One region of the Cohaesibacter sp. ES.047 genome, then DNA from elsewhere that is predicted to be linked to it. Evidence: riboswitches for the same ligand, from Rfam matches in the RefSeq annotation. Region 1 holds a riboswitch; the other holds the start of a gene.
The links. Region 1 has a riboswitch for S-adenosylmethionine ahead of CPH65_RS10590 (O-succinylhomoserine sulfhydrylase). Riboswitches for the same ligand answer to the same signal wherever they lie in the genome.
Positions count from the first base shown of each region.

Region 2: another riboswitch for S-adenosylmethionine. It lies ahead of CPH65_RS11665 (hypothetical protein); the one in region 1 lies ahead of CPH65_RS10590 (O-succinylhomoserine sulfhydrylase).

Region 1 covers NZ_LT907844.1:2,319,481-2,327,216, forward strand. Annotated here, with positions in the region: gene CPH65_RS10590 (O-succinylhomoserine sulfhydrylase) at 1-841, opposite strand, end outside; SAM riboswitch at 922-1,001, opposite strand; gene CPH65_RS10595 (hypothetical protein) at 1,051-1,707, opposite strand; gene CPH65_RS10600 (2'-deoxycytidine 5'-triphosphate deaminase) at 2,048-3,145, shown strand; gene CPH65_RS10605 (YigZ family protein) at 3,164-3,739, shown strand; gene CPH65_RS10610 (GNAT family N-acetyltransferase) at 3,994-4,971, shown strand; gene CPH65_RS10615 (glutathione S-transferase) at 4,989-5,660, opposite strand; gene CPH65_RS10620 (ion transporter) at 5,660-6,466, opposite strand; tRNA gene CPH65_RS10625 (tRNA-Gly) at 6,729-6,802, shown strand; gene CPH65_RS10630 (DUF1176 domain-containing protein) at 6,866-7,736, opposite strand, start outside.
Region 2 covers NZ_LT907844.1:2,555,614-2,563,349, forward strand. Annotated here, with positions in the region: gene hisS (histidine--tRNA ligase) at 1-409, shown strand, start outside; gene CPH65_RS11650 (ATP phosphoribosyltransferase regulatory subunit) at 443-1,597, shown strand; gene hisG (ATP phosphoribosyltransferase) at 1,609-2,598, shown strand; gene CPH65_RS11660 (glycoside hydrolase family 3 protein) at 2,729-3,829, shown strand; gene CPH65_RS11665 (hypothetical protein) at 3,930-4,277, opposite strand; SAM-I-IV-variant riboswitch at 4,371-4,481, opposite strand; gene CPH65_RS11670 (ChbG/HpnK family deacetylase) at 5,357-6,112, shown strand; gene CPH65_RS11675 (group III truncated hemoglobin) at 6,321-6,851, shown strand; gene CPH65_RS11680 (hypothetical protein) at 7,106-7,390, opposite strand; gene CPH65_RS11685 (hypothetical protein) at 7,397-7,736, opposite strand, start outside.

The DNA.
Region 1 (7,736 bases):
GGCGGTCGGCAAGGATCCGCGCGTTTTCCGTCTGGGCCTTGACCCGCAAGGGGAAAGTCTCAAGGCTCTTGAGCATGACCCAAGCGTTGAAGGGGGAGAGGGACGGGCCGGTGTGACGGTGAACGTCCTTGAAGTCGGCTTCCAGAAACTCTTCGCTCGACAGCACCACACCGCCAAGACAGCGTCCCTGACCATCAATATGCTTGGTGGCCGAATAGACAACCACATCGGCCCCCAATGCCAGCGGGCTCTGCCACAGGGCCGTGGCGAAGACATTATCCACGACGAGCTTGGCACCGGCCTCGTGCGCAATCTCGGCAACCCCGGCGATATCGATCACCGAGAGCACCGGGTTGGTCGGGCTTTCAAGGAAGCAGGCGGTGGTGTTGGGGCGCATCGCGGCCTTCCACGCGCTGAGATCAGTGCCATCCACGAGGGTGCATTCGACGCCAAAGCGCGGCAGCAGTTCCGAGACAATGAAAAGGCAGGAGCCGAAAAGGGCACTTGCTGCCACCACATGATCGCCCGCCTTGACGCAAGCCAGCATCGCAGAGGAAACAGCCGCCATACCGGATGCCGTTCCGCGCGCGGCTTCCGCGCCTTCCAGAAGCGCCATGCGCTCTTCGAACATGGAGATCGTCGGGTTGGCATAACGGGAATAGATATAGCCTGGCTCTTCGCCATTGAAGCGGGCTTCCTGACTTTCGGCGCTGTCATAGACATAGCCCTGTGTCATGAACATCGCCTCGGAGGTTTCTCCCCATTGGGAGCGCATGGTTCCGCCATGAACCATCTTGGTGGCGGGACGAAGGGAGGCCTCGGGCTTTTTTGTGTCTGACATCAGTCTATCCAGTTTTCTAGCTATACCGGGCCTTGAATATAACAAAACCCAGCGATGCAATCTGCACGGCCGGGCTCGAAGTCATTCATCCCCCGACCTTTTAGCGACATTGTTTAACGTGGCGGCAAGCCGGCCGGCTCAAATGACCACGATGGACCTGTTTTTACTCCGATCAGCAAAGAGTGTCAATGCGAAGCCGATCCGGCACATCAGCTGGACGAACAATACTCAAAGTAAGCCTGCAATTTATTCGCTGTTTCACGGTCCCGATCCTTCAGGAGCAGGGTGTGCTTGGCGTCAGGCACATGCATACGGCGGGCATTGCTGCCGCATTCGTTGGTCACCGCATAACTGCCCAATTTGTCGATCGCCATGTTTTTGAGAATGCGTTTCTCGGCTGCGTTGACATGCTCCGCCCACAAGGATTCATAGATGCCCTTGCCGTTCCCGAGGAACTTCCACATCTTTTGGTTGGCCGACTTCATCCGGCTTTGCAAATTGTCGGAGAATTCGAACGTTAGCCAGCTGCCATATTCCGATTTTGGGTTTGCGGTCTCGAAATAATCGATATTGGCGATCTCGCGCAGATCAATGCGCGTTTCGGAATAGGTGTGCTCATTTTCGCTCTGACAGCCGTATCGGGTCTGTTTGCGGAATGTGATTTGGCAATTCTTAACCTGGACCGAGTTCTGCGCAAGGCGTGAGCGCGTGAGGTCTGTCTTCAACCGGGTCGCAAGTTTCTGCTCGAGTGCAGAGACGCGCGGCTGAGGTAGCGAGTAGGCAGGGCTCGCTTCATAGAAATACACTGAAGCAATGGCAATGGACACGAAACTGCAAAAGCCAAGGCCTAAAAAGAATGTCTTCATGAATACAACCGCTTGTTATGGAACAAGTATTTTTGTCATAACTGTCGAAATTATACAAACGAAGACTGTTTTCTAGCTTAAGCGCAAGTTAAGCCAAACAAGATGCATCCTAGAGCCAGATGCCGTTTTGCGCGCACTTGCAACGGTTTGTGCCATTGGTAATTTTACTTGGACATGAGAATGAAAATTGCCGCCGAAGCGGCTTTGCTCGAAAAATGCAGTTGGTTCGACGGGCAAAAGGCAAGGCAAACGGCTTCTTGCAGGGCCTTGACGCGGCCGCAATTGCACTGATCCGGCGAACTTGGTAAACAAGCGCAAGTCAACTCATGCAGGCGGTCTCATGTCTCTTCTTTCTTTCTCCGGATCCGGTATTCTCAATGACGCGGATATCGCCGCGCTGGTGAACGCGGGGGCCATCGCTTTCGACACGCCCCTTGATGGAGACCAGATCCAGCCTGCCAGCCTCGATCTGCGTCTCGGGCGCACGGCCTATCGGGTCCGCGCATCCTTTCTGCCCGGTCCGGATCGCACGGTGAAGGACAAGCTTGATCATCTTCAGCTACACCAGATCGACCTTAGTGAGGGAGCTGTGCTGGAAACCGGTTGCGTTTATATCGTGCCGCTGATGGAGAGCCTGACGCTGCCCGAAGGCATCGCCGCAGCAGCCAATCCCAAGAGCTCAACCGGACGGCTCGACATTTTCACCCGCGTCATCGCCGACCGATCTCAGCAGTTCGACAAGATCCCCAAGGGTTATTCCGGACCGCTCTATATGGAAGTCAGTCCCCGGACCTTTCCCATTCTCGCCCGTTCCGGTAGCCGCCTGACCCAGATCCGCTTCCGTCAGGGACGCGTGGTCCTTGACGATGCCGAGCATCTGGCCCTGCATCAGGCCGAGACCCTTGTGGCCTCGAGCGATCCCTTCATCGCCGATGGCATTGCCCTGTCGATTGATCTTGCCGGAGACGGTGTCGTGGGCTATCGCGCCAAGCGCCATGCTGCCGTGATCGACGTGGATCGCCGCGACGCGCAGGATCTTCTCGATTTCTGGGAGCCGATCATGGGCCGCGGACGGGGGGAGCTGGTGCTGGATCCAGACGAATTCTACATTCTCGTATCAAACGAAGCAGTGCATGTCCCGCCTCTCTATGCTGCGGAAATGGTGCCATTCGACCCGCTTGTCGGAGAGTTCCGCGTGCATTACGCGGGCTTCTTTGATCCCGGCTTTGGTCATTCTCAAGCAGGTGGTTCAGGAAGCCGTGCCGTCCTTGAGGTGCGCAGCCATGAAGTGCCCTTCATCGTGGAGCATGGTCAGATTATTGGGCGTCTGGCCTATGAGCGCATGCGCGCGCGGCCTGAGACCCTTTACGGGGCCGGGATGGGCTCGAACTATCAGGCACAAGGGCTGAAACTGTCGAAACATTTCCGGTCGGCCTGATCCCGGCGAAGGCCATTGATGATGAAGACCATTGAAAAAGAAGTCTATGCCGAACTGGAAGAGAAAAAGTCCCGGTTTCTGGCTTTTCTCGTTCCCATCAAGACATTTGATGCCCGCCTTGAAGCGTTGCGCGTCGAGCATAGAAAGGCGTCTCATCACGTCACGGCCTTTCGCTGCATCCATGACGACGACCGCATCGAGGAAGGTGCCAAGGACGACGGCGAACCGGCAGGGACTTCGGGCATGCCGATGCTCAAGGTGCTCATCGGGCGCGACCTCATCAACTGCGGTGTGATTGTGGTGCGCTATTTCGGTGGCACCAAGCTGGGGGCGGGTGGTTTGGCTCGGGCCTATTCGGGCGCTGCGTCCATGGCCATCGACCGGGCAGATCTGGTCACCTGGGAGCGCATTGAGACCCGCACCGCTACGGGGCGCTTTGAACAGACTTCGGACATAGAAAGACAGATTACCCTGTTGTCCCTTGAGGTGCTTGAGCGCAACTACCATGAAGAAGGGGTCGATATAACCTTAAAAGGCCCCCAATCTGCTCTGGAAGACTTTGACGCCTTCATGGAAGAACTCAATCTTTATTAACCATGCCAGTCGCCAATCATGGAAAACGGGCCATATTGCGCATTGTTGTGTAGTTTGCATGGCGCGGATTCACACTTGCTTATTCTCTCTGTGTGAAGTTGGTGTCTAAAGATTGAAAACACCATCAGGTTGTGAAGAGCAAGATGCTTGAGTTTAGCGTAGCTGCAAGTTTTGATTATCGATCGGACGAATACCGCGAGTTGTTTCAGGCTGCGGAGGTAACAGCCTTCCAGCATCCAGCGTGGCATTCTGCCATGCAGCGACACATTCGCAAACTGTCCAGCGTCGAAGAGCGTACGCTTATCATGCGGTGCAGCCAATCCGGACGTCTGCTCGGTCTTGTTCCCTTGACCGCGCGCCGCAAGATGCGTGCGACCATCCTTGAATATGCCAATCTGGGCCTCGTCGACTATGCCCTTCCGACCCTGCATCCCGACATTTGGAACTGGGTTCCCGATCCCGTAACGCTTGGTGTGAAATTGAGCGAGACCCTCGGGGCCTACGACATGCTGCGTATCAAGCACATGCCAGCCGACAACCCAGAGATCATGCGCCTGTTCCCCAATGCCTACATGGAGCGGGCCAGTTTTTCCGCTCATGCGGTTGAGTTGGGACCGGATTATGATGAGTGGCGACAGACCGCCATTTCCAAAGCCGAGCGCAAGTCCCGCGACAAGAAACGGCGCGCGATGCTACGCAACGGGGAATGGCAGATGCGTGTGCTGACCGATCCGATTGAGATCCGCACGGCATTCGAATATCTGCGTGTCTATCACAAGGACCGCTATGCGGACCGTCCCGGCTTCGACATGCTGCAGGATCCGGCATCCTTCGACTTTTATGTCGATCTTGCTATCAATGAAGCCGAGAGCGGGTTTGCCCGCACCTACCAGTTCACCTACGATGATCGCGTCGCCGCCGTCCAGTTCGGCATCGCTGATCGGGGACGCTATGTCTATCTGATGATGGGGCTCGACTATCAGCGCATGAGCAAATATTCCCCAGGTCTGCTGATGACCGAGGATATTGCCCGTGACTGTATCGACCGCGGCATGACCTTGTTTGACCTTGCTGTGGGGGACGAACCCTACAAGGCGAAATTCGGCACCAAGTCAACACCGATCTATACGCTCTGGCATGCCCATTCCATGCTGGGCAGTGTCGGCATGGGCGTTGCTGATATGGTCCGGGGATCGCAATTCTCAGGTCGCATCCGCCGTTGGGTCAGCTGACCTGAAACCGCTTTCCCTCAATCTGCATCAGGAAACAGGGTGACCGGATCACCGGGTTTCCAAACCGGCCATTTGCGAAAGATCTGCGCAAACAAGTCCGACCCCTCATGTCCTTCAAGCCATTGCTTCAGCCGCTCGGGCGCAGCCTCGTCGAACCATGCCCTGTCGGTGTTGGCAAACTGGCGCACGAAGGGAAAGAGCGCGATGTCAGCAAGGGATATGCGCGCACCGAAAAGCTGCGGTGACGCGTCCAGTCGATCAAAAAGCGGCGTTAGAGCCTTCATCGCCAGATCACGTTCGGTGGCTTCGTCCGCATCCTCAAAGCGGGTGGCATATTTATAGCGATCCAGATGGCCCTTGAAATCTCCATCCATCGCGCCGATCAAGCCCAGCATGTCATCAAGCGTGCCGCTTTGCGGCGAAAGCCAGTCGCGCGGATCATTCTGTTCAAGCGCCCAAAGCATGATGTCGAGGCTCTCATCAACGACCCGTCCATCGGGCAACTGAAGCACCGGAACCGTGCCCTTGGGCGAGATTTCGAGCATGTGCGCTGGCTTGTCCCTTAGAACAATTTCGCGCAATTCTACCTTGATGCCCGACGCCCACAGCCCCATCCGGCCACGCATGGCATAGGGGCAGCGGCGGAAGGAATAAAGAAGGGGTAACGGGTTTGAGGTCTCGTCAGACATCAGGCTTGCGTCCTGTCGGCTTTGAGCAGGTCTTTCATTTCGGCAATCTCAAGCCGCATCGCCCGGACTTCTGCCGTCATGCTTTCGGTTTCCACGTGAATGGCAGCCCGGTCCGCTTCAGCGGTTGCTTCATGTTCGGACTGCATGGCCGAGACAATGATACCGATGAACAGGTTGAGCACGGTAAAGGAGGTCATCAGGATAAAGGGGACAAAGAACAGCCAGGCCGTCGGATGGGTTTCCATCACCGGGCGAACAATCCCCATTGACCAGCTTTCCAGCGTCATGATCTGGAACAATGTGTAGGCCGAAGCCCCGATTGAGCCGAACCACTCCGGAAAACCGGCACCATAGAGCTTGGTTGCCATCACCGCGAACACATAATAGAGCAACCCCAGCAACAACGCGATGGAGCCAAGCCCCGGCAGGGCTTCAAGGAGGGCGGTCACAACCCGCTTGAGTGACGGCACGAAGCTGATCAGACGCAGCACCCTTAGCACGCGCAAGGCGCGCAGAACCGAGAAGGCGCCCTGCGTCGGCATCAGGGAAATGGCCACCACGACAAAGTCGAAGATCGACCACGGATCCTTGAAGAAACTCAGTCGATGCACGATCAGGCGCAGAGTGATCTCGACCACAAATATGATCAGAATGGCAGCATCGACGAACCGGAACAGCCCGCCAAAGGCCGTATAGGCTTCGGGCCAGGTTTCCAGCCCCAAGGTTATGGCATTGAGGATGATCACGGCGGTAATGGCCATCTCGAAGCGGCTAGAGGAGAGCAAGGCGTTCAGTCGATCAAGCATTCAGGGGCAATCCTATTATCAATCCGGTCCTGTCCTGTCTGGAGATTTTTGGAACCATCCGGCATGTGAAAGCCATACAAAGATAAGCAGAACTCCTGAAGCTGCAATGGCCATGATCCACAATTTGCTTCGCACAAGGCAGAAAATCAGATAAAAAGACGCCCGCTGATCGCGATCCCCGACGCGCTGTCAAAAAAGTGTCAAAAAGCCATAGGATCGCGCTTGTGGTTGGTCACTTTTGTGCTAGATATGGCGCAGGTCAGCGGGTGTAGCTCAATGGTAGAGCAGAAGCTTCCCAAGCTTACGACGAGGGTTCGATTCCCTTCACCCGCTCCAACTGCTTTTCCAGAAATCGCTATTTCGCCTGCTTCGGTCGCGTCTGCCTCAGCCTCGCTTGCCTCAGTCGGGCCAGGTTACCGGCCAATTGTCGGGCCCGCCAGCATAAACGCCATCGCATTCGCCTTTTTCGCGAAACTCGACCGCCTCGAAGAACACGCGCTTGCCTTCTTCATGCAATTGCCAGACAGATTGCGAACCGCAATCCCCCAGACCGCGCCCCTTGAACAGGCCCTTTAGCATGAAATCCTTGCCGGAAAAGCTGATGTTCCAGGCATCGGCTTCATTGGCATTGCTGCTCTCATTGCCGTCCATATAAAACGGGGTGCGCGTGATGGCGCGGCTCTCGTCTAGCGGAACGGTGAAGAAGGCATAGGGCTGATTGTAGGCACCACCCATACCGCAGGGAAGGCCATAGAGATCGGCATTGTGCAGGGTCAGGCGAAACCCGACGCCCGACTCGAGCACAGCGGTGCTGCCGTAGAAATGGCAAAGCGCATCTTCCGGGGCGAACCATGTTTGCCAGATCTGACGCGGTATCTGGGATTGTCCATGGAGTGCCACGATGGGAATGCGAGGGTTCGGGGGCTGGTCTCCCTTGACCTGCAGAGCGTAGGACGTGTTCAGGAGATCCTGATACTCATCCATATAGATCATGCCCGCCACGCTCCCCGACAGGGAGAAACGGCTGGTCATAGCTTGCGTTCCATTGTCGATCTTGACAGTTGCAACCGAGCCGCTTTTCATCGCCTTGACCAGCCATGCGACCACATCAGGATTGCTCTCGTGATAGGCTGCTCCATCTTCCCTGATGCCCTTGTTCGTTGCGATCAGCGTGAGGGTGTCTGTTCCATCGATGGTGATCAAAAACCGCGTGCCTGGCGTGATTGGAACCTGACTTGCCATGCGCACCGAAAGCGCATTCCCGAGCCTG
Region 2 (7,736 bases), 240 kb from region 1:
CGACAATGAAGATGTGATTGCACCCGTGCTGGTCACCGTCATGGATGGCGACGTGGAAAGCCTTGGGCATTACCAGAAGATGGTGCAGGACCTGCGCGCAGAGGGCATTCGCGCCGAGATGTATCAGGGCAACTGGAAGAAATTCGGCAACCAGCTCAAATATGCCGACAAGCGCGACTGTCCGCTTGCCGTTATTCAGGGCTCCGATGAGAAGGAGAGAGGCGTCGTCCAGATCAAGGATCTGGAAGAGGGCAAGCGCCTGTCTGCGGAAATCGAGGACAACGCCACCTGGCGCGAGAGTCGTCCGGCGCAGGTGGAAGTCCCCACCGCTGACCTTATTAAGACAGTCAAAAAGATGCTGGCAGATCAGGCCGCGGATCGGGATGCTGGTCGCGCCGCTGCCAAGTAGCCCGCAATGCAGGCGCGGGCCAAAGGAGACGAGATGACACTTCTGACAGATGACATGCGCAGCGCTTTGGCGCAGCAGTTCGACGTGGCCGGAGCGACCGCCATCGATCTGCCGATCCTCTTTCACGCCGATCTGTTCCTTGATCTGGTGGGCGAGGATATCCGCCGCCGCCTTTATGTGGCACCGGACGCAAATGGCGAGAAGATGGCCTTGCGGCCTGAATTCACCATTCCCGCCTGTTTGCATCATCTGGGCACCGGTCCCATCGATCGCGCCGCGAGCTATGGATGTGTCGGCCCCGTGTTCCGCCAGCGTCCTGATGGTGTGCCCGGGGAATTCTATCAGGCCGGTATCGAGCAGATCGATCCGCAAGGCGGAGCGTCCTTTGACGCTGACAGCATCGCGCGCGCCCTCGCCATGGTCTCCAATCTGTCAGGCGCGACGCCAGCCGTGACGATCGGCGACAATGCCCTGCTTTCCGCCCTGCTGACTGCTCTTGGTACCCCTGTGGTCTGGCAGCGACGCCTTGAAGGTGCCTTTGGGGATCGCAAGGTGCTTGACCGCATGCTCGAGCGTCTCGCGAAGGGCGGCTCGGACAATGCCGATGCATCCGCCGGACTGGCGCGTATCCTTGATGGCAAGGCCGGGTCTGACGTGCGCGAGGCAGTCGAGGAAATGCTCGACATTGCCGGTTTGGACGCGATTGGTGGCCGGTCCGTTGGCGATATCGCCGAGCGCTACATGGAAAAGGCCGAACTGGCGGCCAACGCCGGTTGGGATGCCGACAAGCTTGATTTGATTGCGCGCTTTCTCGATCTTGAGGGTGTCGGCAAGCAAAGCCTTGAGCAGCTTTCAGCCTTTGACGCCGAGCAGGGTGGCCTGCTGGGAGGAGCGCTCAGCGCCTTCAATGAGCGTATGGACGCCATCCAGACGGCCGTTCCCGATGGAACAAAATTGAGGTTCAAGGCCGATTTCGGACGCCGGCTTGACTATTATTCGGGCTTCAATTTCGAGCTGCATTTCGATGGTCAGGACAAGCCCGTCGCCGGGGGCGGACGCTATGACCGCCTGCTGGGCATCCTCGCAAAGCGCGCCAGACTCAACGACGAAAATGAAATCGCCGCCGTGCCGGCCATCGGCTTCGTCGTCTGGCTGGATCGTCTTGGCGATACCAAGAGCATGGCATAGGAGAGAGCAACATGAGCAACAATCCTCTGATCATTGCGGTGCCCTCCAAAGGTCGCTTGCAGGAAAATGCCAACGCCTTTTTCGCCCGCGCCGGGCTTGATGTCGCGCGTCCGGGCGGGGCGCGCAACTACCGTGGCCATCTCAAGGGCATCGACAATGTGGAAATCGCCTTTCTGTCGGCATCGGAGATTGCCAAGGAGCTGAAAAACGGCTCGGTCCATCTGGGTGTCACCGGCGAAGATCTCATCCGCGAGCATCTGACAACGCCGGAGCGCTATATCGATCTGCTTGTCAAACTCGGGTTCGGCCATGCCAACGTCGTCATAGCCGTGCCCAAAGCGTGGATCGATGTGCGCACGATGGAGGATCTCGGCGACGTGGCCATGGATATGCCCGCGCGCTACGGCCATCGCCTGCGCATCGCGACGAAATACATCAACCTGACGCGCAGTTTCTTCGCCGAACACGGTATCGTCGATTATCGCATTGTTGAAAGTCTTGGAGCGACCGAAGGGGCGCCTGCTGCCGGATCTGCGGATATCATCGTTGATATCACCTCGTCCGGATCGACCCTTGAGGCCAACAATCTCAAGATCCTTGATGATGGGGTGATGCTGCGCTCTGAAGCGAACCTTGTCGCCTCTCTGACAGCGGATTGGTCCGATGCGGCCAAGACGGCGCTGGGTGAAATTCTCGACCGCGTTCAGGCCGAGGAAGCCGGGCGCACCCGCCGCGAGATCACCGCAGCCCATCACGATGCAGCCGCCATAAGCCAGCAGATCTGTGATGAGTTCGAGGCGAACGGCGCCTACGCGCCCTATGGACATCAGGAGCACGTGATGCGCCTGCATGCGCCGCAAGGGGCGGTCTATTCAATCGCCTGCCGTTTGCGGGCTCTGGGGGCAACCACCATCTCCGTTGGCAAACTCGATTATATTTTCCAGGCGGCCAACCCGTTGTTCGATCATCTGCTGGCCCGTCTTGAGGCCGAAAGCACCTGAGCTTCAAGCAAAAGGTGAGGGCACCAGCTTATGGCTGCCCATAGCCTTGATTTCGACTCATTGATTTGGCTTGAAAGGCCATTCACGTGCTTTCCCGTCAAGAATCACCGCGCCAAACATGAGGCCCCTGATGAGCGATCCCAAAAGCCTGACGCGCCGTAGCGCCATGATGCTGACTGCCGGAGCGCTCGCCGCGCCTGTCTTGATCCGCCCGACGATCGTCAATGCCGCCGAGCTCGATCAGGCCATCGGACAACTCATCATGATCGGCTTTACTGGTCGCAGCGCCAACGGTAAATTTGTCAAGAGCATCGCCTCGCACATTGCCAAGGGACGCGCTGCGTCGGTGGTTTATCTGGGGCGCAACATCGGCTCGAGTCGCGATGTGGCGGGCCTCAATCGTCTGTTCCACAATGCCGGCGTGAGGCACATCGCCATCGATCATGAAGGCGGTGTAGTTCAGCGGTTAAGACAGAAACACGGCTTCACCCGACTGCCATCAGCGCTCAAGGTGGCTCAGAGCCGGAGCGTTGCCAGTGCGGAAAAACTCTACGGCACCGCCGCCAAGGAGTTGTCACGCGCCGGCTTCACCTTCAATCTGGGGCCGGTCGTCGATTTGCATCGCGATTACAATCCGGTCATCGGCAAGAACCGCCGTGCCTATAGTGCCGACCCGAACACGGTCGCAGCCTATGCCGGAGCCTTCATTCGTGCCCATCGACGCCATGGTATGACCACCTCGATCAAGCATTTCCCCGGTCACGGCCTGTCGCGCTCTGACAGCCACCACGGCTTCGTGGACATTCGCGAGACATGGGATCCGCAGGAACTCAAGCCCTTCTCGCTTCTGATTCGGCAGGGATTGGCCGACGCTGTCATGAGCGGGCATCTCTTTGTCCGTGTTGGTCAGCGCGGCAATGGGGAGCTGACGACCTTTTCCCGTGCCCTGATCAAGGATGTCCTGCGCGGAGGCCTCGGCTTTGAGGGCTTGGCCATGACCGATGATCTCGACATGGGGGCCGTGCGAAAAACGGCCCCCCCACAGGAGGCCACCATTCGTGCGGTCGAGGCAGGCTATGACATGCTGCTTATGTCCAACACGGCGATGGCCAACGACGACATGCCTGCCATTGCCGTCAACTGGATCAGAAGCGCAGTGCGCGAGGGACGCATACAGGAAGGCGGGATTCTGAGCTCTGCTGCCCGTGTGCGGGCATCCCGCCGGGTCTGACCCGTTCTTCCGACCCGGTAGGCAACAATTGTTCCGGCGGCCCGCCATCGGCGTACTGCGGCAAACATGCCGTGCTATTTGGCCGTGCTATTTGCCCGTGCTATTTAAATGCGATTGAAAGTTCGCGTGACAGCACCGGATAGTGATAAACCAGCGCAGCAAACAGCGTTTCATCCACCGCATAAGGCAGGCCTGCGCGAGTCAAGGCGGCGCACTGTTCGGTTCTCTCTCTCAGACAGCCAAGGGTCAGGCCGCTGCGCGCGCCGACATCATGGGCTGTTTGCCACGACATGACACGGGTTCGGAAGCCAGCCTCGAGCACGGCAAGGGTCGCCTCGCTCGGAGAGCGCTCGCGCATGGCGGTTTTTGCACGATCGCGTCCGCCCTGAGGTGCAGGGCTGAGCTGGTCTACGGAGAAATCGCGATCGAAATCGACAGCTTCAAACATAGTCTTTCCTTCCTTGCATGTCGGTGCGCAAAAAGACGACACCTGTGACACGGTGTGGAAGGCTGGCAAAACGGGGGAAGGTATCATTCCGCTAGTTTGCGCCATCTTCGCGGTTTGCAAAGATGCCGCCACATCCCGTGTAGGTGCCACCTTGCCGCGGTCGGCAGGTTGGCGAGGGCGCCAGCCCTTCTCTAGATGATGCCGCGAACATAGGGCGAAAATGAGAGAAGTTCAAGCGGCTTGTGAATATCTTTGGTCTTGGAGCAAGATGACGGGGGCATGATAAAGGCGTCGGGGTATGGCAAAAAGAGAGGCCGCTGCGTCCAGCGACCTCTCAAGACGGTTTGCACGTGGGGACCGTCATATCGGGAAGATTGAAAGCCCGTGGTCCGACAGCACAGCTTGGGGGACAAGCACTATCGGTTTCGGCACTTCCCTTGTAATAGTATATGGAAGGAAAAATAAGAATTCTACTGAAAATAAAGCTTTACTACCTATTTAAGTGAAAAAGTGCGTATGCTGCGCTTATGATTTAGTTTAGGTGTGCATTTGAATTTTCAATCAGTCGCATTCACTGAATAAACATATTTAAATTGATCTGGTGTGCATAATATAGTTTATCCTATACTGGATCTCATCATATTATAGCATAATATGCTTTGCAGGACGAATTTTTTAAACAGAACAAGTAATGTCCAAAACTTACATTCATCGTGCGCAGGTGCAGAGTATAGCTTGCGTAGTCAAGCTTGAGAATGGCGCGGAAAAGAAAATTTGAACAAATGACCAAATTCAGGTGAAAATTTTGTTAGTTGGTGCGGAAGTTTTGTTCAATGGAATTCAAGTAGTCATGCAGCAAGCCTAGCAGCATTGTGCGATACATGACTAATACGCGAAAAACACCTGAGGAATTCTGAGAATACAGCAATGTAAAGGCTGAGCGGGGAGATTTCGATCCAGCGGGATAATAGGTCGATCAGCCCTTGATTCAGGCCAAGCGAAGTGCATGTTTGTGGCGAAGGGCGACGGATACAATCTGATCACCCCTTTCCAGCCTTTTTCCGAACGGGGATCATGCCGTGCTTTGTGCCTTGGATTTTGCTTTGTCAGAAGGCGTTGATGAAGCCATCATGGATCTTGCGGGCAGGCAGGTTATCGGCGCCATCGCCTGTCTTTCAGTTTCGGACATCTGGCCGCAAGAGGCCCATCGTTTGCAAAGCCGAGATCAGAAGGGCCCGCCGAAGATCCCGGTTGGGCTTACTTTGACGTTGACCAAGAGCTTTCCGCCGCTGTCTTCGGGATTTTTCCCCGATAACCGGCAATATGCTGGCAGGCTTCCGGACAGGCCCGATCTTGCTCGGGCCGCCAGAAGCCTCAATCTGCGGACCAACGTCATCGAAGCGGAAATCCGATCCCAGATCCGTCGGTTTTTAGCCCATTGGGGTAGCCCGCCAGCCTTTGTGCACCTCGAGCCGCCCATTCTGTTGTTTGAGGTCGCAGTCAGGGCGGTGACGGCCGCTCTCAGTCAGTTCAAGCTGCTGAAGTGTCCGATTCTGGTTGCTGAGTTGCCACGGCCTCGCGGTCTGGTCGAACGGGCAGAGCGGCGCTGGCTCTGGCGATCAGCCGAGCATGCTCGGCAGCCATGGCAGAGGCGCATGTTGCTTGAACTCAAGGATCCCGCCCGTGTGCCTCAGAAGAACAGCTGGCGCATCGATACCCGGGTCTGGACGGGGATTCGGCCAGCCGTCGACAGTCCAAGAGATCAGGCCCGGCTGGAGCGATTTGATCAGGATCCTTCTGCTCGGGTTTCGCAATATCAGTTGTTTTGCGACTGATCAGGGTCAGCAAGACACCCGATATCCGCTGGGTCGCCCGGCCGACGATACATTCAGTCTCGGTATTTTCTCTTGTTTTATCATTTATAATCGGTATTTTGTGGCTCAAAGATTCGGCTGAGCGCACACTATGGGGTTGAGAGTGATGACCCGCTCAAGGAATTCGACAAACGAGACCTCCGGCATCGCCAGCACAATCGCAGGGTCCTTGCCGACCGAACCGGTGCAAAGCGAAGCAGACGCGACCGACAATGTAGTTTTACACGGTCGCTCTTTGCCGCGTATGGAGCGCGCGGGAAAACCGCTCGATTCCTCCATTACCGAGGAACAGGTTTCTCTGTTGGTCGAAACCTTTTACGACCGCATTCGGGAGCACCCTCGTTTGTCTGTGCTGTTTGCCAAGGGGATGACGCAAAACTGGGCGGATCATCTCGACACCATGAAACGCTTCTGGCGGTCGATGTTGATGCAAACACGAGAATATGGTGGGCGACCCGTTCCGGCCCACACGCAGTTGGAGGGATTGAAGCCCGATGACTTTGCACAATGGCTAGATCTGTTTAGAAAGACCGCACGGGAGATCTGCCCACCGGCAGCCGCAGCACTATACATTGATCGCGCTGAAACAATCGCGCGCAACCTGCAGATTGCGATTTTTATGAAGGGCGAAATCGTGCCAGAAACTGCATTCGAGGGCGGTGTATTAACAAATTATTGGGAAAAACTGCTCGAAAAGTGAACAAATTGTCTTTCTCTGGACACAAATCGAATTCAGTGGATGAAATCTGATTGCTTTTGGTATAGTTTAACGTCAAATACAACCAGAATAACATCGCAACCGGAGCAATCCGTTGATGCGATAGGGCGAGTCGCTTTTCGGGGGACTAGCGGCTCGCCTCTTTTTAAAGTTGTAGTCGGTATCTTGGGAAGGCTCCAACCTGGTACAGGCCCACGGGTCTGTTGATGCGTTTAGGAGAGCCAGCCTCCTCCGCTCTATGATCGTGACGTCATGAGAATGAGATCGTATCGCCCAAGTCCGAATGCAACCTGTTCCCCACCATGCAACAGGGATCCGATATGCAGCAGCTGGACCAGCGGTTCGCAATCGCCTTGACCTGGTTTGACCTGCAATAACCCCATATGCCCTTTTATGGTGACGCTCTGTCCGCCCTTCTGGCTCAGCGTGCGCTTCCACTCCATCTGTCCCAGTCCTCGGCCGTCGACACTGGCCTGATCAATGGCCCGGTCAAGGGTTTTGCGGTCTGCATCAAGACGCATGCCGTGCTACCGGGCAATGGCGGCGCATCGGTCCGTCATGGCAGCAAGGAACCCGGCTTCCGGTTTCTCCGGATTGCTGGTACTGCTGGCTAGATACGGGGTGTTGAAAGAGATCAGAGCGCATTCGGTCTGGGAAGCATCGTCCGGTTCCCCGGTCCAGATATCTTCGATGGAGCGGTGCAGAACGCCCTGACAGACGGGGCCAATATCACCAATGTGAATTCCATGCTCGATTGCGCGATGGGTCGCCTCGGAGAGTTCGCCAGTCCACAAGAGCCCCAACCCAAAGAGGCGGACCGTGATTCTGAGGCTGTTGGCACCGGTTGATTCGCTCCGGATCAACCAA